DNA from 3 places in the Blastococcus sp. OS1-29 genome. Region 2 is predicted to be linked to each of the others. Evidence: riboswitches for the same ligand, from Rfam matches in the RefSeq annotation. Region 2 holds a riboswitch; each other region holds the start of a gene.

Region 1 (7,543 bases), 180 kb from region 2:
GGGCGTCGACGGCCTGCGCGAACTGCGGCGCCGTCGCGATGTCGAGGTCACCCCGTACGGTGATCCCCGGACGCCCGGCAACCGTCGTCCGTTCCACTTCGAACAGCACGAATCGGCTCCCTCGTCACGTCGTTCGGCGTACTGAGGGTAGGTCACCCGGTTCACAGGAAGGGAAGCTGCCGTGAACGTGCACTTCAGCGTGCGGCTCCCGACCGACGCGCAGAGCGTGCCGCTGGTGCGGGGCCTGCTCCGGCAGGCGCTCCAGTACCTCGCCGTCCCCGAGACCGGCATCCAGGAGATCGTGCTCGCCCTCACCGAGGCGTGTGCGAACGTCGTGCAGCACGCCGGCGAGCACGAGGAGTACCAGGTCGACATCGCCATCGACGACGAGAACTGCCGGATCAGCGTGGTGGACGACGGCGACGGCTTCGACCCCGCGGCGACGGCGATGGAGCAGGAGCGCTCCCCGCTCGAGCCCGGCCGTGGCCTGGTGCTCATGCGCGCGCTGGTCGACCGGCTCGACTTCGTCCAGGACGAGGACGGCCGGCACCGGGTGACCCTCGAGAAGCGCCTCCACGCCTCGCCGAAGCTGCGGCTGCTGCCGACCTGACGGTCAGCGCCGCGAGCCGGCCGTGACGATCTCGGACAGCGCCGCGCCCCACTGACGGGCGCGGTCCTCCTCGCCGTCGGCGAGCGGTCCCCGCGCGTCGACGACGAAGAAGTGCTCGGCCGGCGCGGCGAGGGTCGCGCCGAGCGTGCGCAGCAGCTTCTCCTCGGTCCTGGAGGCGTGGTCGAGCTTGGTGACGATCGACGGATGGTCCATGCGGGTGTCGAAGGCGGCGGCGGAGATCCCCGCGGGCACCGCCGCTGCGTCGAGCCACTCGTGCAGACCGGTCGTCGGGTCCGCGACCACTCCGGCGCCGTACTGCTCGACCGCACCCTTGCGTGTGGACGGCCGGGGCATGCCCATCGCGTGGTTGGGCCCGCCGACGACGAGCAGCCGGACGTCGGGGCCGATCTGGCGGGGGGCGTCCTGCGCGGCGATCACCTCGACCTGGAGGTGGCCGGACAGGCCGTCGGCGATGGCACGGGCGATCTTCTCGGCGTCCCCGAACAGGGACTCGTAGACGACGACGGCGGTGGCCATGACCGCTCCCCTCGGGATCGACTCCACCGACGCTATTGCGCTCCGGTCGGGCGGGCGAGGGGTCGAAGGGCCCGCGCCGCAGAGGCGTGAGACGGCCCGCGCCCGACCGCGCCCGCCGGCGGCGTCCCTCACGCGGCGTGGCCGCCGCGCCGCTGCTCGAGAAGTCACGCAGCGCGACCGTGGGAGCCGGAAAACGGTCCTTCCGCGGGCCGCACCTCGTCGAGGCCGCAGGTCGAGGCACGGCCGGGGTGACCACCCATCGTGACCGGCTATCGGGGGTCACAGGTAGCTCCTCACCTGCACGGGCTCGAGGGCGCACCTACCGTCGTCGCGTCCGGTCGGCCCCTTCAGTCACGCACCGTGTGACCCCGGCCGGACGCCGCCGAACCGGGCGCTGTGCATCAGTGCGTGCCCGGGCCGGGGACCCATCGCAGTAGTGGGGTGAAGCGCGCGCCGGAGACCCTCCGGCCGCGCCGGGCGCACGTTCCCCGCCCGAACCCGTCAGCTAACTCGGTAGGCGGCTGCGGAGAACAGGAGATCCCCGTCCGTGCCCAGTACCCGCACGCCCTCGTCCGGTCCGGTCCGTCGCGCGGCCTTCGTCGTGCTCACCGCGGCCGGCGTTACCCTCGCTCCCCTGCCGGCCTTCGCCAGCACCGGCGTCACCACCGCAGCCGTCGCGGCGGCCCCCGTCGCCGCACCCACGCAGGCCGCGCAGGTCGCGGTGGACACCGCCCTCGCCCAGCTGGGAGACGCCTACGTCTGGGGCGGCGCCGGTCCGGACAGCTTCGACTGCTCGGGCCTGGTGCAGTACGCCTACGCCGCGGCGGGCGTCGACCTGCCGCACTCGTCGAGCATGCAGTCGACGATCGGGACGCCGGTGGCGTACACCGACCTTCAGCCGGGTGACCTGGTCTTCTTCTACAGCCCGGTCAGCCACGTCGCCATGTACATCGGCAACGGCCAGATCGTCCAGGCCTCGACCTACGGACAGCCGGTGGCGGTCACCGACCTCGCCTACATGCCGGGGTTCAACTCGGCTCGCCGGCTGACCTGAGAACTCCCCGGGGTGCCCGCCTGCACGGGTGGGTATCCCGGGGTTCAGCCCGGTTCGATGACACGGATGGGCAGGCCGGCGACCCACGCGGCGACGTCCTCGACAGCCTCGCCGTAGAAGACCTCGTAGGTGTTGCGCGTGACGTAGCCGAGGTGCGGGGTGAGCACGGTGCGGGGCAGGTTCCGGATCGGCGAGTCCGCCGGCAGCGGCTCCTGGTCGTAGACGTCGAGGCCGGCGCCGGCGATCCGGTCCTCCCGCAGGGCGTCGACGAGCGCCTGGGTCTGCACGATCGGGCCGCGGCTGGTGTTGACGAACACCGCGGTGTGCTTCATGAGCGCGAAGTCCTCGGCGCCGATGAGGCCGCGGGTGCGCCTGGACCACAGCAGGTGCACGGTGACGACGTCCGACGTCGCGAAGAGCTCGTCCCGGTCGACCCGCCGGACGGCGTGCTCGGCGGCCCGCTCGTCGGTGAGGTTCTGGCTCCAGGCGACGACGTCCATGCCGAAGGCCTGCCCGATCCGCGCGACCTGCGTGCCGAGGCGGCCTAGGCCGATCACGCCGAGCCGGGCGCCGGCGAGGTCGCCGCCGATGGTCTGCTGCCAGCCGCCGGCGCGGACCCCGGCGTCCTCCTGCGGGATGTGCCTCGTGACCGCCAGGATCAGCGCCCAGGTGAGCTCGGCCGTGGCGGTCGGCTGGGACCCGGTGCCGCAGACGGTGATGCCGTGCTCGGCGGCCGCGGCCGTGTCGATGGACTTGTTGCGCATGCCGGTGGTGACCAGCAGCTTCAGGTTCGGCAGCCGCTCGAGCATGGTGCGCGGGAAGGCGGTGCGCTCACGCATCGCGACGACGACGTCGAACGGCTCCAGGCGCTCGGCGAGCGTCTCCTCGTCGGGCAGGGTGTCGGAGAACGTGGTGACGTCGACCGGCGCGGCGACCGTCGACCAGTCGCAGAAGTCGGCAGCGACGGACTGGTAGTCGTCGAGGACGGCGATGCGGGTCATGCGGTGGGTCTACCAGGTCGGGACGCGCGACGGCCCCCGCCCGCGGATGCGGACGGGGGCCGGGACGTGCGCTGGGCTCAGCGGGTGCCGGGACGCCGGGTCTGGTTGGCGCGCTTTGCCTGGAAGTCCGCGATGGCCCGCTTGATCTTGGCCTGGTTCTGCGGCTTGCGGGCCTCCTGGATCACCTTGGCGGCGATACCGGACGCCATGAGCTTCTTGATCATTCCCATGATCGCCTCCTTCGTGTCGGTTACGGGTCAGATGCCCGAACGAACGGCAGACCAATCACGTCCCCGCGAACGCGGCCCTGTGCAGGACGTCTCCGCGCCGTAGGGTCCGGATGCGGCGGAACAGGCGTTCGTCGGCGACTTCGGCTTCGACCCGATGCACGGCGGCCCACCGGTGACCTCGGTCGATCACCGTCCCGCGGCGTCGGTCGCCAGCACCAGGTCGTGGTGCATGCGCTCCTGCTTCGTGCGCAGGTACCGCACGTTGTGCGGCGTCTCCACGACCGGCAGGGCCACCCGGCCGACGATGTCGAGACCGTAGCCGTCCAGGCCGCCGTACTTGGCGGGGTTGTTGGTGATCAGGCGCAACCGCCGGATCCCCAGGTCGCCGAGGATCTGGGCCCCGACGCCGTAGCTGCGGGAATCCACCGGCAGCCCCTGCGCGGTGTTGGCGTCGACGGTGTCCAGGCCCGCCTCCTGCAGCGCGTAGGCCCGGATCTTGTGGCCGAGGCCGATCCCCCGCCCCTCGTGGCCGCGCAGGTAGACCACGGCCCCGCAGCCCTCGGCCGCGATCTCGGCGAGCGCCTGCTCGAGCTGCGCCCCGCAGTCGCAGCGCAGCGAGCCGAGGATGTCGCCGGTGAGGCACTCGCTGTGCACCCGCACGAGGACGCCGCGCCCGCTGTGGCCGGCGGCCGCGACGTCGCCCATGACCAGCGCGAGGTGCTCGACGCCGTCCAGCACGTTGCGGTAGGCCACCGCGCGGAACTCCCCGAACGACGTGGGCATCTCCGAGGCGGCCACCTGCTCGACGAGCCGTTCGGTCGCCCGCCGGTGGCGCACGAGGTCGGCCACGTCGAGGACGAGCAGGCCGTGGGCCGCGGCGAACGCGCGCAGGTCCGCGCCCGAGCGCATGCCGCCGTCCTCGGCGGTGATCTCGCCGATGACGCCGACGCCCGAGAGGCCGGCCATGCGCAGCAGGTCGACCGCCGCCTCGGTGTGGCCGGCGCGCACGAGCACCCCGCCGTCGCGGGCACGCAGCGGGAAGACGTGACCGGGCCGGCGCAGGTCCGCCGGCCGGGTGGCCGGATCGGCCAGCGCGCGGAAGGTCACGGCACGATCGGTCGCCGAGACGCCGGTTCCGGTGCCGATGGCGTCGACGGTGACGGTGAACGCCGTGCTGTGGGCGTCGGTGTTGTGGGTGACCATCTGCGGGAGTCGCAGCTCGTCGGCCCGCTCCGCCGGCATGGGCGCGCAGACGATGCCGGTCGTGTGCCGCACGAGGAACGCCATCTGCTCGGGCGTGACCTTCTCGGCGGCGACGACGAGGTCGCCCTCGTTCTCCCGGTCGGCGTCGTCGATGACGACCACCATGCCTCCGTCGGCCAGCGCGGCGACTGCCCGCTGCACGGTCGCGGTGGACAGCTCACGCCGGTGGTCCATGGTGCCTCCTGGGTCAGCGATTCCCTGTATCGATCGCTACAGAGGAAAGGGAAGCACGGTGTGACCCCGATGACAAGAGCCGGCGGTCGGATCGTTCCCCGGCAGGCCCCGTCGTGCCGTCGTGCGGCATGCCCCGCTTGGCCCGGCCCCGGGCCGGCGGCACCCTCGGGGTGTGTCGACAGCAGAGACCGCGACCGTCCAGGCCGAGATGACCCCCGGCCACTTCCGCGAGGTGCTGGGCCACTACCCCACCGGCGTCACGGTCGTCACCGGAATGGTCGACGGCCGGCCGGTCGGCATGGTCGTGGGCACCTTCAGCAGCGTCTCCCTCGACCCGCCCCTCGTGGCGTTCATGCCGCAGGTCGGTTCCCGCACCTGGGCGCAGCTGGCCGAGGCGCCGTCCTTCTGCATCAACGTGCTGGCCCACGACCAGCTCGGGCTCTGCCGCGTGATGGCCGTGCCGCGCGAGGACAAGTTCGAGGGGGTGGAGTGGACGCCGTCAGCACTCGGCGCGCCCGCGCTCACCGGCGCCGTGGCCCACGTCCACTGCCGCCAGCAGTCGACCGTCGAGGCCGGCGACCACTGGATCGTGCTGTGCTCCGTCGAGGCGGTCGAGGTCTCGCGGCCGGTCACGCCACTGCTGTTCTTCCAGGGCGGATACGGCGGCTTCTCCCCCGGCGGCATGGCGGCCAAGGCCGACGCCGACCTGATCGCCGCCGTCCGCCTGGGCGACCGCGCGCGCACCCAGGTGGAGGGGCTCGCGCGGCGGCTCGGCTGCGAGGCCGCGGCGCTCGTCGCGGTCAGCCCCGGCGAGCTGACCACCGCCGTCACGGCGTACGGCGGCCAGGCCGCGATGACCGAGCCCCTGGGCCAGCGGATCCCGCTGATCCCCCCGCTCGGCGAGGCCTATGTCGCCGGCAACCCCGAGCTGACCGAACGGTGGCTGGGCCGGATCACGCCGCCCGACCCGGAGGTCGTCGCCTGCTACCGCGAACGTCTGACGTCGGTCGCCCGCCGCGGCGTCGCACTGACCCTCGTGGGCCCCGACGTCCGTGCCGACTACGACCGGATGCACGCCGCGCTCGCCGAGTACGCGGCCGGCGAACTGACCCCCGCGCGGGAACGCGCCGTGCGCGCCGCCTTCGCCGGCGCCCGACACGTGTTCGCCGACACCGAGGTGGAGCCCGACACGACCTACGACGTCGGGTCGATCGTCGTCCCGGTCCGCGGGCCGGACGGCGCCGTGGCCATGGTGCTGCGGGTGACCCAGCTGCCGGCCGGCGTGCCCGGGCGCACCGTGGAGTCCTGGATCGAGAGCCTCCGGGCCGGCGCCGCAGCGGTCGAGCGCGACCTGGCCGTGGGTACCGGCGCCGCGCGGGCGCTGGACTACCGCGACTGGTACGAGGCCGACTTCCCGCTCTGACGGCGGGCTCTGACAGCGGGACGTGCCCGCCGGAGGCCCAACGGGCTCCGGCCGACGTCCTCCCCCACCGTTCCGGGTCCTCCCCCGCGGTCGACCGTGAGGGAGGACCCATGATGATCAGGGAACCTGATCATCATGGGGCCCCGGACGCGCGACTGCCCCGGACGCCGGAGCGTCCGGGGCAGTGGCGTCGGGCCTCAGTCGGCCAGCGGGTGCATGATGCCCGGCGGGCGGTTCTTGGCCTCCGGGTCGAGCTTGTGGCCCCAGATCATGGCCTCGCCGTAGGTGTAGGGCACCCAGCCCTCCCCGACCTCGATGCCGTCGAAGCCGACCTCGACGTTGAACAGTGACGGCGTCGCGCAGTAGAAGCTGAACGTCTTGTCGTTGGTGTGCCGGCCCAGGCTCAGCGTGAGGGGAACGTTCTTCTCCTCGATCATGTCGTAGGCCGAGCCGACGTCGTCGATCGACTTCATCTGCAGCATCAGGTGGTTGAAGCCGGCGACGCCGGGCGGGCACTGGCCCAGCGCGAGCGTGTGGTGCCGCTGGTTGACGTGGTAGAACCGCGCGTTCAGCCGGCCGGGCACGATGATCTTGTCGGACAGCTGGAAGCCCAGGACGTCGTGGAAGAACCGGTGGCCCGCCTCGATGTCCGGCATGAGCAGCAGCACGTGCCCGAGACCCTGCGTCCCGGTGACGAAGCCGGAGATGGCCCGGCCGGGGCGGAAGGTCGAGGGGAAGAAGTGCTGTCCCCAGGTGATCTCGTGCGGGAAGCCCCACGGGTCGGTGAACGTGATCAGCTGGTTGACCGCGCGGGCGGCGGCCAGCTCGTCCGATCCGCGCTCGGCCTGGATCCCGGCCGCCGCGAGCCGCTCGGTGGCGAGGTCGAGGTCCTCCTCGTGGTCGACCGCCCACCCGAAGTAGGCGACCTCGTCGGTCTCGGCGGGGTGGATCTGGATGCGCCAGGCGGCGTCGTCGACCCGCAGGCGCACCGAGCCGTCCGGGCCGTCCGCGGCAAGTTCGGCACCCAGGAAGCCGGTGCCGAACTCCCGCCAGTCCTCGGCCCGGGGCGACCGCACCCCGAGGTAGGCGAGCGACGTGATCATGTGCATTCTCCTTCGGTCGGGGTGAGGGTCAGACGAACAGGGCCGGGGACGCCTCGCCGCCGAGGTCGTCGGTCGACCAGCCGGTGTAGACGTTCTCCGCGACGTTGCAGATGTGGCTCAGCCCGACCTGCAGGTCGCGCCAGTACCG
Region 2 (7,543 bases):
GTTGGCGTCGAGCAGGAAGCCGTAGTCGGCCTCGGGGCCCGCCTCGACCTCCGCCCGCCACCAGCCCCCGTCCTCGCGGGTCATGTCGTGGACCTCGCCGTCGACCTGGATCCGCACCCGCTCGGGCAGGGGCGCCCAGACGGAGAACTCGGCGGGAGCGGACATGCAGGGGGCCTCCAGGGACGGCGGTGGGGACGGCGGCTCGATCATGCCCGGCACCCAGGCGTCGAACCCTCCGGGCCGACGTGATCCGGTACGGCCGACGTCACGGTTCCGGAACCGCGCGTGTTTCCCTGGTCATGTGCATACGCGGTATGCATACTCTCGGCCATGAGCGTCGTACGCACCGTCGTGTTCCCCGCGCTGCGCTTGCTGGTGTGGGCGGTCATCGCGGCCGCGCTCGTCGTCCTGGCGTTCCGGGGCGGCGACTCCGGGGCCACGGCGTCCGGGCCGGGCGCCCCGACGCTCGAGCTGAACTCCCCGCCGGTCCCGGTCGCGCGCGGCAGCGTCACCAACACGGTCTCGGTGACGGGGGCGGTCGTCGCCGACGACGCGGTGCCGGTGAGGGCGACCGCGGCCGGCACGGTCCGCAAGCTGCTGGTGCCGGCCGGGTCGACGGTGACCGCCGGCCAGGCCCTGCTCGAGATCCGGTACGAGCAGGAGCGCGACCCGGTCGCCGGCACCGACGCCGACGGCAACCCGACGTCGGCGCCCCGCCCGCCCCTGGTCAAGACCGCGACCGTGCCGGCGCCGGCCGCCGGCACCGTCACCGCCGTCGACGTGCTGGTCGACCAGGTGGTCGCCGTCGGCGACAAGATCGGCGCCGTCTCACCGGGCACCCTGTCCGTGACGGCCGCCGTCAGCCAGACCGACCAGTTCCGGCTGCTCGCTCCGCCCACCACCGCCGAGGTGGAGGTGCAGGGCGGCCCGGCGCCGTTCACCTGCAGCGGCCTGAAGCTGGGGGTGACGGCCGGCGGGACGGCGAGCCCGCCGGACGACGGCACCGGGGCCCAGCCGCAGCCCGTCTCCGGTGGTGGCACGACCGCGCGGTGCCAGGTGCCGGCGGGCGTGACGGTCTTCCCGGGCATGGCCGCCACGGTGCGGATCCAGGCGGGGGTCGCCGAGAACGTCCTCGTCGTTCCGGTGACCGCCGTCCAGGGTGCGGTGCAGAAGGGCAACGTCTGGGTCGTGGGCGACGACGGGTCGCAGGAGCAGCGGGCCGTGTCCCTCGGCATCACCGACGGCGAGCTGGTCGAGGTGCGCGACGGCCTCAGCGAGGGCGAGCAGGTGCTGCAGTTCGTGCCCGTGCCGAACGACACCGTCGAGGACCCGAGGATGGGCGGTCCCTACGGATGAGCCTCATCGAGATGAGCGGCATCAGCCGCTCGGTGCGGCTGCCGGACGAGTCGCTCCTGCCGATCCTCACCGGGGTCGACCTGTCGGTCGCTCCGGGCGAGCACGTCTCGATCGTGGGTCGGTCGGGTTCGGGGAAGTCGACGCTGCTGAATCTGCTCGGCCTGCTGGACACCCCGACGTCGGGCACCTATGTCCTGGACGGGGAGGCCGCCGACCGGCTGCGCGCCCGCCGCAGGTCCAGGCTGCGCGGCGAGATGTTCGGGTTCGTCTTCCAGCAGTTCAACCTGCTGCCCCGCCGGACCGCGGCCGAGAACGTCGCCGCGCCGCTGCTCTACGCCCGGGGCCGGGAGTACCTCACCCGCCGCCGGGCCGCGCGCGAGATGCTCGACCGGGTCGGGCTCGGCGCCCGCGCCGACCAGGTGCCCGAGCGGCTCTCCGGTGGTGAGCAGCAGCGGGTCGCCATCGCGCGCGCACTGGTCCGCCGTCCCCGCGTCGTCCTCGCGGACGAGCCGACCGGCGCGCTGGACGTCGAGACCGGGGCCCAGGTGATGGCGCTGCTGGCGCAGGCGGCGGCCGAGAACGGCGCCGCCCTCATCACCATCACCCACGACCTCTCCGTGGCGGCCCTCGCCTCGCGGCAGTACCGGCTGGCCGAGGGACACCTCTCGCCGTTGGTGGAGGCCGGCGCGCTGGGGGCGGTCACGTCCGACCGGGCCAACACGTGACCGAGCTTGCGAGGTCACGCATGGGTGGAGCACCGGCTCCGGGCACGGGGTCGACGAGCGCCAGCGAGGTGACCTCGTGACGGGGGTGCTCGGGTCCCTCGCCGAGGCGTGGGACGAGGTGCGGGTGCACAAGAGCCGCGTCGTCCTCTCGCTCGTCGGCGTCTTCCTCGCCGTGTTCGCGATGACGACGGTGTCGGCGCTCGGCGAGCTGCTCGCCCAGGCGCAGCAGGAGCAGGGCGAGCGGTCCGGGGGGCGGCCCGCGACCGTCGCGGTGACGGCGTTCGACCCGGCCACCGGCAACTCGCCGGACTCCGCGGAGTGGGAGAGCGCGGTCTCCGACCTGGTGGAGCGGTACGGCATCACGACGTCGGCGAGCAGCGCTTACGAGCAGGGCCTCTTCCGCCTGCCCGGCGGCACCCGGGCGATCCAGGTGCAGCGGGTCTCCCCGTCCTACGGCGCGTTGCACCGGATCGAGCCGGTCGAGGGTCGATGGCTGCGCGACGGGGACCGGACCAGCTTCTCCCCGGCGCTGGTCGTAAACGAGGCCTTCCTCGGTGCGCTGGGGGCAGCGGACCTCTCCAGCAGGCCCACGGTGGTGATCGGCGGACCGGTGCCGGTCCGGGCCACGATCGTCGGCGTCGTGCGGGCCGGCTACGGCGATGAGCTCCTGGCCTACCGGGTCGACCGGTCGACCGGCCCCTGGGAGGGCTCGGCCACGGGGGGACCGTCGATGTACGGCCCCACCTCGCTGGAGCTGTGGGTCCCGGCCGACCAGGCGGAGCAGGTGATGACGACGGTGCGGCACGATCTCGGTCTGGCCCTGCACGGCGTGCACGTCGACGCCTATCGGCAGGACTTCCCGGGCATCGAGGAGGCGCTGTCGATCCTGCGGCTCGCGGTCCGCGGCGCCGGCGGGATCGTGCTGCTGCTCGGGGGGCTGGGTGTCCTCAACATCGGGCTGGTCACCGTGCGGCAGCGGATCCGGGAGATCGGCGTCCGGCGCAGCTTCGGGGCGACGTCCGGGCGGATCTTCGCGGCGGTGATGCTGGAGAGCGTCTGCGCCACCGCGCTGGCCGGCGTGGCCGCCGTGGGCGCGTCGATCGTGCTGGTGCGCAACCTGCCGCTGGACCGGCTGCTGAACAACGGCATCCCGCTGGCCGACGCCCCGGGCTTCCCGGTCTCGTCGGCCGTGCAGGGTCTCGTCGCCGCCACCCTGGTCGGCGCGCTCGCCGGGCTGCTCCCGGCGATCATCGCCGTCCGCGCGAAGGTGATCGACGCGATCCGGTTCTGACAGGTGGGCGGCGCACGCCGCCCACCTGTCAGAACCCTGCCGTCAGGATTCCGTGGTCAGAGCCGCAGGGTCTGACCCACGTAGACGAGGTTCGGATCGGGGATGGTTCCCGCGTTGAGCGCCCACAGTCCCCGCCAACCACCGGCGGATCCTTGTTCGGCCGCGATGGTCGACAGGGTGTCTCCCGGCTGCACGATGTACGTCCCGCCGCTCGGCGTGAGCTGGACGGCGGGTGTGGCGATGTAGGCCGGTGCCGCGGCCGGCACGGGTGCCGCGGTGTCCGCGGCCGGTGTCGAACCACCGCTCAGGTTGTGCCCGCACGTCGGCCAGGCACCGATGCCCTGACCGGCCAGGACCCGTTCCGCCACGGCAATCTGCTCAGCCGCTGACGCGAGATCCGCACGGGGGGCGTACTCGGCCCCGCCGAAGGCCGACCACGTCGACGCACTGAACTGCAGCCCGCCGTAGTAGCCGTTCCCCGTGTTGATGCTCCAGTTCCCGCCGGACTCGCACTGGGCGACCCCGGACCAGTCGTGCTCGGCCGCGGACGCAGGTGCGGCGAGTGCGCCGACGCCGACGGCTGCGGCGCCGAGGACGACCGCCCCGGTGCGCAGCGGATGACGGACGAGGGCGCGCGTCATGGAGACGTTCTCGGACATGGGTGATCCTCCGATCACCGCCTGCGAGGTGAGCTGTCGGGTTCGGGCGAATCGGATTGCCCGGCCGCGTGGCGCCAGGACGCACGGCGCGGCTTCACCCCAAGACGCGCAAGCGCGCCGGGAAGATCGGTTCCCCCGCCCCCGTCCTGGATGAGTCGGTGTCAGGCTGCCGGCGGACGAGGTTGGGCGGTCCGGCACCTCGCACCCCGGCCGAGGCTGGGCAGGGCGCCCGAGGGACGCTAGGTGCTCGTGCCGCCGCGGGCCCGTCGGACAGGGCCACTCCGTGCGAGTCGTCCCGGCGTGTCGGCGCCACGCCGGGACGCGCTATCTGATTGCGCGCAGTCGACCGCAGCGCGTGCGGTCCTCCTCAGTCGCGGACCAGGAGCGCCACCGGGAGCGTGGCCAGGACGAGATCGGCGGCGATCCCGGCGGCGGCGGAGACGAACCGCTGCCCGGTGAGCAGGTCGCGCCACGGGCCGTTCGGCAACTGCAGCGCGGTGTCGCCCCAGCCCGCGGCGGCGAGCGAGGCCGGCAGTCGGGTGGCGACCGCCACCACGCCGCCGCGGTCGAACGCGACCACGTGGTCGGCGCCCGACCCGCTGACCGCGACCGGCTCGTACCCCGCGAACCACTCGGGGTGATCCCGGCGGGCACGCAGCACGCGGGAGACCACGAGCAGCTTCGCCGCTCCCGATTCGTCGACGGCCGGCACGTCGCCGGCGTCGAGCGCGGCCAGCAGCTCCCGGCGCTTCGCGTAGTCGACCGGGCGGCGGTTGTCGGGGTCGACCAGCGAGTGGTCCCAGAGCTCGGTGCCCTGATAGACGTCGGGGACGCCCGGCATGGTCAGCTGGAGCAACTTCTGGGACAGCGAGTTCGATCGGCCGAAGCCGGCGATCCGCTCGACGAACTTGTGGATCCGCGCCGCGGTCGCCTCGTCGTCGTACGCGGCGTCCACGAGGTCGTGCAGGTGCGCCTCGAACTCCTCGTCCGGATCGGTCCACGTCGTGGACGTCCCCGCCTCGCGGGCCGCCTTCTCCACGTAGGCGTGGGCGCGCTCGCGCGACAGGGGCCACGCGCCCACCAGGTTCTGCCACACGAGGTGTGCCAGCGGCCGGTCGGGAAGCGGGTGGCGGGCGAGCAGGTAGCGCACGAGATCCGCCCACTCGGTGGGGACCTCGGACAGGACCGCCAGCCGGGCGCGCACGTCCTCGCTGCGCTTGGTGTCGTGCGTCGACAGCGTCGTCATCGACTGCGGGTAGCGCTCCGCCCGGCGCTGCTGGGCGGCGTGGAATTCCGCCACCGTGCTGCCGAAGCGGGCCGGGTCGCCACCCACCTCGTTGAGCGCGACGAAGCGCGCCCAGCGGTAGTAGGCGGAGTCCTCGACCCCCTTGGCCATCACCGGCCCGCTGGTCTGCTCGAAGCGCGTCGCCGCCTCGGTCCCGGCCTGGGCGAGCACCGGGTGCAGGGCGTCGAGGGCGGCCACCAGGTCCGGACGACGCTCGCGGACCGCGGCCACCGTGGCGTCGAGGTGCTCGCGCCCGTCCGGCAGGTAGCTGCGGTAGACGCCGAAGGTGGCGAGGAGCTCGGCCAGCGCCTCGGTCTGCTGCGCCGCGTCGACGCCGGGCAGCTCGCCGATCACCCGGACCAGCCGGGCCACCTCCGAGCCGAGCATTCCGTCGGTGACCTCGCGCTTGCAGTCGTGGACGAGCTCCGCGTAGTCGACGGTGCGACCGGCCAGTTCGGTGTCCAGCGCGGTCGACGCGGGCTCGCCGGCCGGGTCGACGAGCACCTCGTCGACCTCGGCGAGCGCGTCGTAGCCCGTCGTCCCCGCCGTCCGCCAGGTCTCGGGCAGGTCTTCACCCGGCTCGAGGATCTTCTCCACGACCGTCCACCTGTCACCGGACAGCCGGGCCAGTCTCTCCAGGTAGCTCTTGGGGTCGGCCAGGCCGTCGGGATGGTCGATCCGCAGGCCGTCGACCGCTCCGTCGCGCACGAGCCGGAGCACCAGCTCGTGGGTCGCGTCGAAGATGGCCGGGTCCTCGACCCGCAGGCCGGCGAGGGTGTTGATGGCGAAGAAGCGGCGGTAGTTGAGGTCGGAGTCGGCGCGCCGCCAGTCGACCAGCTCGTAGTGCTGGCGGGCGTGCACCTCCTGCGGCGTGCCTTCCTCGGTGCCCGGCGCGATCGGGAAACGGTTCTCGTAGTAGTGCAGTTCGCCGTCCACCACCTTGAGTTCGGAGAGGTCGTCCGCCGAGCCCAGGACGGGGATGCGGACCTTCCCGGACCCGAACTCCCAGTCGATGTCGAACGCACTCGCGTGCTCGCTCTGCTGCCCGTATGTCAGCACGTCCCACCACCACGGCGCCGCGGCGGCGTCCGCGACCCCCATGTGATTGGGCACGAGGTCGAGCACGAGGCCGAGACCGTGCTCGTGCAGTGCGGCCACGAACCGGTCGAAGCCCTCCCGCCCGCCGCGCGCCTCGTCGATGTGCGCGTGGTCGACCGTGTCGTACCCGTGGTTGCTGCCCTCGGCCGAGCGCAGCAGGGGAGAGGAGTAGGCGTGCGTCACCCCGAGGTCGGCCAGGTAGCCGGCGACGTCGGCGGCGTCCTGCAGCCGGAACCCGGCATGGATCTGCAGCCGGTACGTGGACGCCGGAACGTTTCCCCCGTGAGCCGCGGTCACAACGCGGGTCCGCGCAGCACGACGATCGACCGGCCCTGCACCGTGACCGTCTCGCCCGGCTTGACCTCCACCGGCTCGACCTCGTTCATCTCCGCGGTGTCGAGGACGGGAGTCCAGGACGGCGCGTAGTCGTCGCTCGGCAGGCAGAAGTCGATCGGCTGGTCCGAGGCGTTGAACGCCAGGTAGAAGTGGTCGTCCTTCACGTACTCGCCGCGCTCGTCCATCTCGCGGATACCGAGCCCGTTGAGGTAGACCGACAGCGACTTGGCGTAGCCGACGTCCCAGTCCTCGTCGGTCATGGACTCGCCCTCGGGGGTGAGCCAGTCGATGTCCGGCACCGGCTCGCCCTGCCCGCGGCGCACGGGCCGACCGTGGAAGAACCGGCGGCGCCGGAACGTCGGGTGCTCTCTGCGCAGTTTCGTGACGGCCTTGGTGAACTCGAGCAGGCCCTGATCGACGTTCTCCCAGTCGATCCAGGTGAGCTCGGAGTCCTGGCAGTAGCCGTTGTTGTTGCCGCCCTGGCTGCGGCCGAGCTCGTCACCGTGCAGCAGCATCGGCACCCCCTGGCTGAGCATCAGCGTCGCGATGAAGTTGCGCCGCTGCTGGGCGCGCAACTGCAGGATCTCCGGGTCGTCGGTGGGGCCCTCGACCCCGCAGTTCCAGCTGCGGTTGTGGCTCTCGCCGTCGTTGTTGCCCTCGCCGTTGGCCTCGTTGTGCTTCTCGTTGTAGGACACGAGGTCGTTGAGCGTGAAGCCGTCGTGGGCGGTGACGAAGTTGATGCTTGCGTAGGGACGGCGTCCGGAGTGCTGGTACAGGTCCGAGGAGCCGGAGA
Region 3 (7,543 bases), on a different contig from region 2:
GACGGCCCGCCGGCTCCGGGTGGGTGAGCTCGCGGACGTGGGCACGACCGGAGAATACCGTTCGCGCACCCGTTTCTCGACACCATGTTGACTCGTTCAACAGACCGTCGATACGGTCGGTGCAGCAGAGTCTCGGCGCAGCGCCGCCCCCGCGGACCTTCTTGGAGAGCGCAATGGAACACGTGGACGTCCTGATCGTCGGTGCCGGCCTGTCCGGCATCGGCGCCGCCTGCCACCTGCAGGAGGAGTGCCCGGGCAAGACCTACGCGATCCTCGAGTCGCGGGGCGCCATCGGCGGCACCTGGGACCTCTTCCGGTACCCGGGCATCCGGTCGGACTCGGACATGTTCACGCTGGGCTACTCCTTCCGGCCCTGGAAGGACTCGAAGTCGATCGCCGACGGCGAGGCGATCCGGCACTACATCCAGGACACCGCCCGGGAGTACGGGGTCGAGCAGAAGATCCGGTTCCACCACCAGGTGGTGTCGGCGGACTGGTCGACCACGGAGGCCCGCTGGACGGTGACCGCGCGCCGCACCGACACCGGCGAGACCGTGCAGCTCACCTGTTCCTGGCTGTCCTCGTGCTCGGGCTACTACCGCTACGACGAGGGCTTCCGCCCCACGTTCGAAGGCGAGGAGGAGTTCGCCGGTGAGCTGATCCACCCGCAGCACTGGCCCGAGGACTTCGACGCCACCGGCAAGCGGATCGTGGTCATCGGCAGCGGCGCCACGGCGGTCACCCTGGTGCCGAGCCTGGCCCCGGAGGCCGCGCACGTGACGATGCTGCAGCGCACTCCCAGCTACATCCTGTCGCTGCCCGGCCGCGACCCGCTGGCCCAGTGGCTGCGCAACAAGCTGCCCGCGAGGATCGCCTATCCGATCGTCCGCTGGAAGAACGTGCTCATGTCCACGGCGCTGTTCCAGTTCAGCCGCCGGCGGCCCGCGGCCGCCCGCAAGCTCATCCGCCGGCTCACCGAGAAGCAACTGCCGGCGAACGTCGACGTCGACACGCACTTCAACCCGCCGTACGACCCCTGGGACCAGCGGCTCTGCCTCGTCCCCGACGGCGATCTGTTCCGGGTCCTGCGCGCGGGCGAGGCGTCCATCGCGACGGGGCGCATCGCCCGGTTCACCGGGAAGGGCATCGAGCTCGAGTCCGGCGAGCACCTCGACGCCGACGTGATCGTCACCGCCACCGGCCTGAACCTGCTGACCATGGGCGGCATGTCCCTCCGCCTGGACGGGGTGCCCGTCGACGTGTCGGAGACGGTGTCCTACAAGGGGATGATGATCTCCGGCGTCCCCAACTTCACGCTGGTCATCGGCTACACGAACGCGTCGTGGACCCTCAAGGCCGACCTGGTGAACCGCTACGTGTGCCGGCTGATCAACCACCTCGACGCCGAGGGCTACGTGTCGGCCACGCCGGTCGCCCCGCCCGAGGGGGCTGACTTGCCGTTCCTCGACCTCGCCTCGGGGTACGTGCAGCGCAGCATCGACGAGCTGCCCAAGCAGGGCTCGCGGACGCCGTGGCGTCTGCACCAGAACTACATCCGGGACGTGCAGATGATGCGGCGCGGGGATCTCGACGACGAGGGCATGACGTTCCAGCGCGCGGCGGCGCGGGCCGGGGCGGTCGCCTGATGGACGCCTACCGGTTCAGCGGCGGCACGGCGGTCGTCACCGGCGCGGCCAGCGGCATCGGGGCGGCGCTGGCCGGCCTGCTCGCCGAGCGCGGCAGCAACCTCGTCCTGGTCGACCGGGACGAGGAGCGGCTGGACGGCGTGGCCGCGGCGGTGCGCCGGCAGCATCCGCGGCTCGCCGTCGACACCTACGTGGTCGACCTGTCCGACGACAAGGCCACCGACGCCGCCGCCGAGGCCCTGGCCGCCGCCCACCCCGGGACGACGCTGCTGGTCAACAACGCGGGCGTCGCCCTCGGCGGCCGCTTCGACCAGGTGACCCTGGAGGAGTTCGACTGGGTGATGGCGGTCAACTTCCGCTCCGTCGTCCGGCTCACCCACGCCTTCCTGCCCGTGCTCAAGTCGCACCGGGGCGCGCACCTGGTGAACGTGTCCAGCGTGTTCGGCATCTTCGCGCCGGCGGGGCAGGCCGCCTACGCGGCGAGCAAGTTCGCCGTCCGGGGGTTCAGCGAGTCCGTGCGGCACGAACTGGCCGACGACGGGGTCGGGGTGACCGTGGTGCACCCCGGCGGGATCAGGACCCGGATCGCCGAGTCGGCCCGCACCGGCTCCGGCGTCTCGGTGGAGGAGTACGAGCAGGGGCGCAAGCAGTTCGCCAAGCTGCTGCGGATGCCGCCCGAGGATGCCGCCGCGCAGATCGTCGCCGCGATCGAGAAGCGCCGGCCCCGGCTGCTCATCGGCGCGAGCGCGAAGATCCCCGACGTCCTCGTGCGGCTGATGCCGGGCAGCTACTGGAAGCTCATCGCCCGCCGGGCAGGCCGTCCGGCCACACGCGGAGGTGGAGTGACGGAGTGACTGCCGAGCGATCCGTGTCTCCCGATTTCGTGCGCGCGCACACCCGGCCCGGTCGCCCCTCCCTCGTGCCGGAGGTCCGCCTGCAGGTGGCCGACGACGTCGTGGCCCTGTGGGAGGCGCTGGAGGCCGGCGATGTCGACCCCGGTTCCGACCCGCCGTTCTGGGCCGCGGCGTGGCCCGGCGGGCAGGCCCTCGCCCGGTACGTGCTGGATCACCCGGACGTCGTGGCCGGCCGCAGCGTGCTCGACCTGGGCGCGGGCAGCGGTCTCGTCGCGGTCGCCGCGCTGCATGCCGGTGCCGCGCGGGTGCTCGCCAGCGACGTCGATCCCTGCGGCCGGACGGCGATCGCGGTCAACGCCGACCTCAACGGGGTGGGCCCCGTCGAGGTCGTCGGCGACCTCCTGGACACCGAACCGGATCCGGCCATCGAGGTGATCCTGGCCGGGGACGTCTGCTACGACCGGGAGATGACCGCGCGGGTGCTGCCGTACCTGGGCAGGGCGTGGCTCGGGGGCGCGGCGGTCTACCTCGGCGACCCCGGCCGGCCCTACGTGCCGCGGGAGGGCCTGGTGGAGGTGGCAACCTTCGACGTGCCCGACACCGAGGGGCCGCAGGTTCGCCGGACGACGGTGTGGCGGTTGCCCTGATCGGACGGGGCGACATGCATCACGTGAGGAATTTCGCCGATTCGATTGTCACGAGTCGATAACGGCGGTTAGCGTGGCTGCGTCCGGTAGGTAGTCGACTCCCCAGACCGGGGGGTCCGTGCCGGGCGCCGCCGAGTCGCCCATGCGGGCGAGCCGGGGACCCACCGTAGTACTGGGGTGAATCCCGCCCTCGAGCCTGGCTCGAGAGCCGGTAGGGCTGCTTCCCGCCCGAATCCGTCAGCTAACTCGGTAGGCGGCCGTGGAAGGAACGGAGAGCCGCCCCGTGGCGCGTCCACGGGCCCACCCTGCACGGAGCAGCAGCCCGCCCGGAGAACTCCGCGGGCACCTGGCAGAGATCTGCCTGCGCTGATCCGGGTCTGCTGACCCGGTCGGCCGCTGCACCTCACACGTCCGCAGTCGTACGCCGGTGCCCTGCTCCGGTCCGCTGCGCCCGATGTCTCGGAGCACCCGCACGCCATGAACCTCCGCACCATTGCCCCTGCACGCCGTCCCGCCCTCTACCTCACCGTCGCGACGGCCGGGGCGCTCATGGTCAACGTCCTCACCGCCGGCGAGCCGGCCGCGCACGCGGACTCCCGGTCGGTGAGCATCGCCACCCAGCTGGACCTGGCCGCCGCGAAGTCCGACCTCAGCCCCAGCGACGCCGTCCGCCCGCTGGAGCAGCTGGCCGCCAGCCGCGGGGCGCGGGACGCCGACCGCGCGGCCGCCGCGCAGGCCCAGGCCGACGCGGACGCCGCGAAGGTCGCCGCCGACGAGGCCGCCCGCGTGGCCGCGGAACAGGCCGCCGCCGCGCAGGCCCAGGCCGAGGCCGCCGCCGCCCGCCCGGGCCAGGGCACGTCCGCGCCGGCTGCGCCGTCCGGGTCGTACAAGGACTACGCGATGAACAAGGTCGGCAGCGGCCAGTTCGGCTGCCTCGAGAACCTGTGGGGCAAGGAGAGCGGCTGGAACCCCAACGCGCAGAACCCGAGCAGCAGCGCGTACGGCATCCCGCAGCTGCTGGACTCCACCTGGGCGGGCACCGGCATCGCCAAGACCTCCGACGGCTACCGCCAGATCGACGCCGGACTGGTCTACATCGACAAGGCGTACGGCTCGCCGTGCGGCGCGTGGAGCCACTCGCAGTCCACCGGCTGGTACTGAGCAAGGACCCCCCCTCACCGCTGGCAAGCTCGCGGTGAGCCTCTGGACGGGGCCGGGACCGCTGTCTGCTCAGCCCAGTAGCCCTGCCTGCGCCTTCGCCAGTAGCGCGACGTGTACGGCCGCGTCGACCTGCTCGGCGAAGGCCGGGTCGGCGGCGCTGCGGGCGAGGACGGCGTCGATCATGTCCGGGACGACCGTGGCGTCGACGGACAGCACCAGGGTGCCCCCGGCGGCGAGGAACCGGACCGCGCGCTCGCCGGCCGGCACGGCCTGCACCGCCTTCGCGCTCCCGACGTCGTCGGTGATGATCGGACCGGTGAAGCCCAGCTGCCCCCGCAGCAGGTCGGTGAGGACGACGGGGGAGAACACGGCCTCGGTGGTCGGGTCGATCTGGCTGTAGATCGCCGACGACACCATCACGAACGGCCGGGCCGGTGAGGACGCCAGCCGACCGAACGCGGTCACCTGCGCGTCCCCGGCGGTGGTCGCGGAGTCGACCACGTGCGCGCTCGTGTCGGTGTTCTGCTGCACCCGGCCGAGCCCGGGAAAGTGCTTGAGGGTCGAGGTCACCCTGTGGGCGGCCAGACCCGCGACGACGGTCCCGGCGGCCGCGACGACGACGTCCGGAGTGCTCCCGTACTGCCGCTCGAACGCCCCGATCGGCGGATTGGCCTGCTCGGTCCCCGCGGGGACGACGTCCGCGACCGGAGCGAGGTCCAGGTTCACCCCGGCGGTGTCGAGTGCGGCGCCGAGGCCATCGGCCAGGTCGGCGAGAGCAGCCTGCGGCAGCGCTCCCTGGGCCTGCGCCGTCGGCAGCACGGCGAAGCCGGGGCCGCGCAGGGTCTGTACCTTGCCCCCCTCCTGGTCGGCGGCCACCCAGAGTCCGGGGCCCGGGGCGGCCGACTGCCAGCCCGCCGCGGCGGCGCCGAGGTCGGTGGCCGCCGTCTGGGACCGGCCGGCCAGGAAGATCCCGCCCACCCCCGTGCCGGCCAGCTGGGTGGCGGCGGCCAGGTGGTCGAGCCGGACGCCGACGACGAACAGCTGGGCCACCTTCGCGCGCCGGTCCATCCCCGCCAGCGCCGCGGCGACCGCGGCCTCCGGTCCGGTGGCGGGGGCCGGGGAGGGGGTGGTGCCTGTGGTCGCCGTCGACGACCGGGTGGACGTCGCCGACGAGCCCGCGCCCTCGGTACCGGCGGAGCAGGCCGCCACGAGCGCGAGCAGGCAGCCGTAGACCGCGATCGCGCGGGCGGGGTGGCGCATGGGTCTCCTCGTCGTCGGCACGAAGTCTGCCCGATCGGCCGCCGTCCGTCGGTGGACGCGCAGAGGCCGCACGTGCACGCGTTAGCGTCCTCATGTGACCGCACCCCTGCGCGCCCGCGCCGACGTCCCGACCGATGCGCCCGCCCGCTACGCCAAGCAGCTCGTGTCCCACCTCGGCCGCCGGGTGGAATGGGCGACGGAGGGGACCGTCTCGACGGCGGAGATCGCCGGCGGTACCGGCGTCGTCGAGGTGGGTGACGGCGTCCTGCACCTGCGTGCGGAGGCCCCCGACACGGAGACCCTCGAGCGCGTGCAGGACGTGCTGGGCCGGCACCTGGAGCGGTTCGGCCAGCGCAACGAACTGGTCGTCACCTGGGAACCGGAGTCCGCGGAGGGCTGAGCCGCGGGTGTGGCGGGGGTCGCCGGTCCCCGCTCCCGGGCCTACGGTCGAGGCATGACCGACGACGAGGAGACCGCCCAGGACGCAGCCGAGCCGGATCCGGTGTACGGCGGCCGGGTCGGCCGTTCGATCGACGAGTTCGTGCACCAGCTGCGGGGCTTCACCGACCGCGCGCGCAGCCTCGCCGGCGTCGTCCCCTCGAAGTTGTCCCTGCCGTCGCTGCCCAGCCCGCCCGGGGCCATGTCGGCCGCCCAGCTGCGTGCCGTCGCGCAGACGGTGACCGCGCAGCGGCAGTCGATCGCGGCCATGCGGGCCCAGCTGGATGCCTTCGACCAGCAGATGGCGGTGTTCGAGCGCATCCTCGAACCGCTGGTGGAGTGGAGCGCCACGTGGGCCCGGCTGGAGGAAGCCGTCGGTGACTTCGTGCGGCCGGGCAGCAGCGACGGGAAGTAGTGCGGGTCAGAGGTCGGCGCCCGCCTCGTCGTCGTCCTCGCGCGGACGGCGGCGCAGGATCCCGGTGACCGAACCCATCCGGGTCTGGGCCTGACGCAGGCCGTGGATGAGCGGCAGCAGGTCGTCCTGGATCCGGCGCAGCGTGTCGGGCACGGTGTCGACGGCGGGGTCGTCCAGCACGCGGCCGACCCGCTCGAGCCCCGGCTTCAGCGCCCGCACCGGCTCCTCCAGTTCCTCGACCAGGTCCTCGAGCCGCTCGGCGATCTGCTGAGCCGACTCGATGGTCTCCCGCGCCATGGTGGTCGCCTGGGTGAGCTCGCGGACGGTCCCGTTGAGGTCGCTCAGGGTCCGCGGCAGCTGAGCCAGCGCCTCGGTCTGCGTCTGCAGCAGGCTCAGCAGGTCGGTGAGACCGGGGATGCGCGGCATCCCGAGCCCGCGGAAGGGATCCACCCGCTCACCGTCGGGGACGGGGGCGGCCGGCGCAACCGCACGGCGTCACTGCGGCCGCAGCTGCCCGGTGGTCACGAATCGCTCGGCCAGGTCGCGGACCTTCACGTTGCTCTCCATCGACACCCGGGTGAGCACCTGGAACGCCTGCTCGGCGCTGAGCTTGAAGCGCTCCATCAGGATCCCCTTCGCCTGGTCGATGACGGCCCGCGAGTCCAGGGCCCGCTCCAGGTGCCCGGCCCGTTCCACGGCGGTCTCGTACAGCAACGCGTTGGACACCGCGACGACGGCGTAGTCGCCCAGCCGCACGACCCGCTCGACGGTGCGGTCGTCGGGCACCGCCGAGGCGGAGGAGTACACGTTCAGCGCGGCCGTGACGCGGTCGCGGCCGGGCAGCGGGAAGGACAGCACGCTGCGACAGCCCTCGGCGGCGGCGCTCGTGGCGAAGTCCGGCCAGTCCCGCGGGTTCCCGGTGTCGACCAGCTCGCTGCGCCGTCCGCTGGTCGCGGCGGCCAGGCACGGGCCCTGACGCAGCCGGTACTGCACCTCGTCGAGGGCTCTCGCGAGCTGTGCACTGGCGGCCACCGTCACCGCCCGCCCGCCGTCGACGACCGTCACCGAGGTGGCGGGCTCGGCGGGCAGGATCTCCGCCGCCACGGCGGACACCTGCTCGAG

The links. Region 2 has a riboswitch for cyclic di-AMP ahead of AC2H4J_RS18805 (transglycosylase family protein). Riboswitches for the same ligand answer to the same signal wherever they lie in the genome.
Region 1: another riboswitch for cyclic di-AMP. It lies ahead of AC2H4J_RS17865 (C40 family peptidase); the one in region 2 lies ahead of AC2H4J_RS18805 (transglycosylase family protein).
Region 3: another riboswitch for cyclic di-AMP. It lies ahead of AC2H4J_RS04955 (aggregation-promoting factor C-terminal-like domain-containing protein); the one in region 2 lies ahead of AC2H4J_RS18805 (transglycosylase family protein).

Annotation. Positions count from the first base shown of each region.
Region 1 covers NZ_JBXXJK010000007.1:7,953-15,495, reverse strand. Annotated here, with positions in the region: gene AC2H4J_RS17880 (STAS domain-containing protein) at 1-109, opposite strand, end outside; gene AC2H4J_RS17875 (ATP-binding protein) at 182-610, shown strand; gene AC2H4J_RS17870 (hypothetical protein) at 614-1,147, opposite strand; cyclic di-AMP (ydaO/yuaA leader) riboswitch at 1,518-1,683, shown strand; gene AC2H4J_RS17865 (C40 family peptidase) at 1,695-2,201, shown strand; gene AC2H4J_RS17860 (D-2-hydroxyacid dehydrogenase family protein) at 2,246-3,202, opposite strand; gene AC2H4J_RS17855 (hypothetical protein) at 3,280-3,432, opposite strand; gene AC2H4J_RS17850 (bifunctional 3,4-dihydroxy-2-butanone-4-phosphate synthase/GTP cyclohydrolase II) at 3,619-4,869, opposite strand; gene AC2H4J_RS17845 (flavin reductase family protein) at 5,042-6,292, shown strand; gene AC2H4J_RS17840 (VOC family protein) at 6,490-7,395, opposite strand; gene AC2H4J_RS17835 (acyl-CoA dehydrogenase family protein) at 7,424-7,543, opposite strand, start outside.
Region 2 covers NZ_JBXXJK010000007.1:188,126-195,668, forward strand. Annotated here, with positions in the region: gene treZ (malto-oligosyltrehalose trehalohydrolase) at 1-165, opposite strand, end outside; gene AC2H4J_RS18790 (efflux RND transporter periplasmic adaptor subunit) at 331-1,356, shown strand; gene AC2H4J_RS18795 (ABC transporter ATP-binding protein) at 1,353-2,081, shown strand; gene AC2H4J_RS18800 (ABC transporter permease) at 2,158-3,372, shown strand; gene AC2H4J_RS18805 (transglycosylase family protein) at 3,429-4,031, opposite strand; cyclic di-AMP (ydaO/yuaA leader) riboswitch at 4,035-4,199, opposite strand; gene treY (malto-oligosyltrehalose synthase) at 4,399-6,711, opposite strand; gene glgX (glycogen debranching protein GlgX) at 6,708-7,543, opposite strand, start outside.
Region 3 covers NZ_JBXXJK010000002.1:32,423-39,965, forward strand. Annotated here, with positions in the region: gene AC2H4J_RS04935 (TetR/AcrR family transcriptional regulator) at 1-45, opposite strand, end outside; gene AC2H4J_RS04940 (flavin-containing monooxygenase) at 174-1,646, shown strand; gene AC2H4J_RS04945 (SDR family NAD(P)-dependent oxidoreductase) at 1,646-2,500, shown strand; gene AC2H4J_RS04950 (class I SAM-dependent methyltransferase) at 2,515-3,147, shown strand; cyclic di-AMP (ydaO/yuaA leader) riboswitch at 3,267-3,418, shown strand; gene AC2H4J_RS04955 (aggregation-promoting factor C-terminal-like domain-containing protein) at 3,625-4,308, shown strand; gene AC2H4J_RS04960 (glycoside hydrolase family 3 N-terminal domain-containing protein) at 4,378-5,568, opposite strand; gene AC2H4J_RS04965 (DUF2218 domain-containing protein) at 5,663-5,968, shown strand; gene AC2H4J_RS04970 (hypothetical protein) at 6,023-6,421, shown strand; gene AC2H4J_RS04975 (hypothetical protein) at 6,428-6,871, opposite strand; gene AC2H4J_RS04980 (ANTAR domain-containing response regulator) at 6,917-7,543, opposite strand, start outside.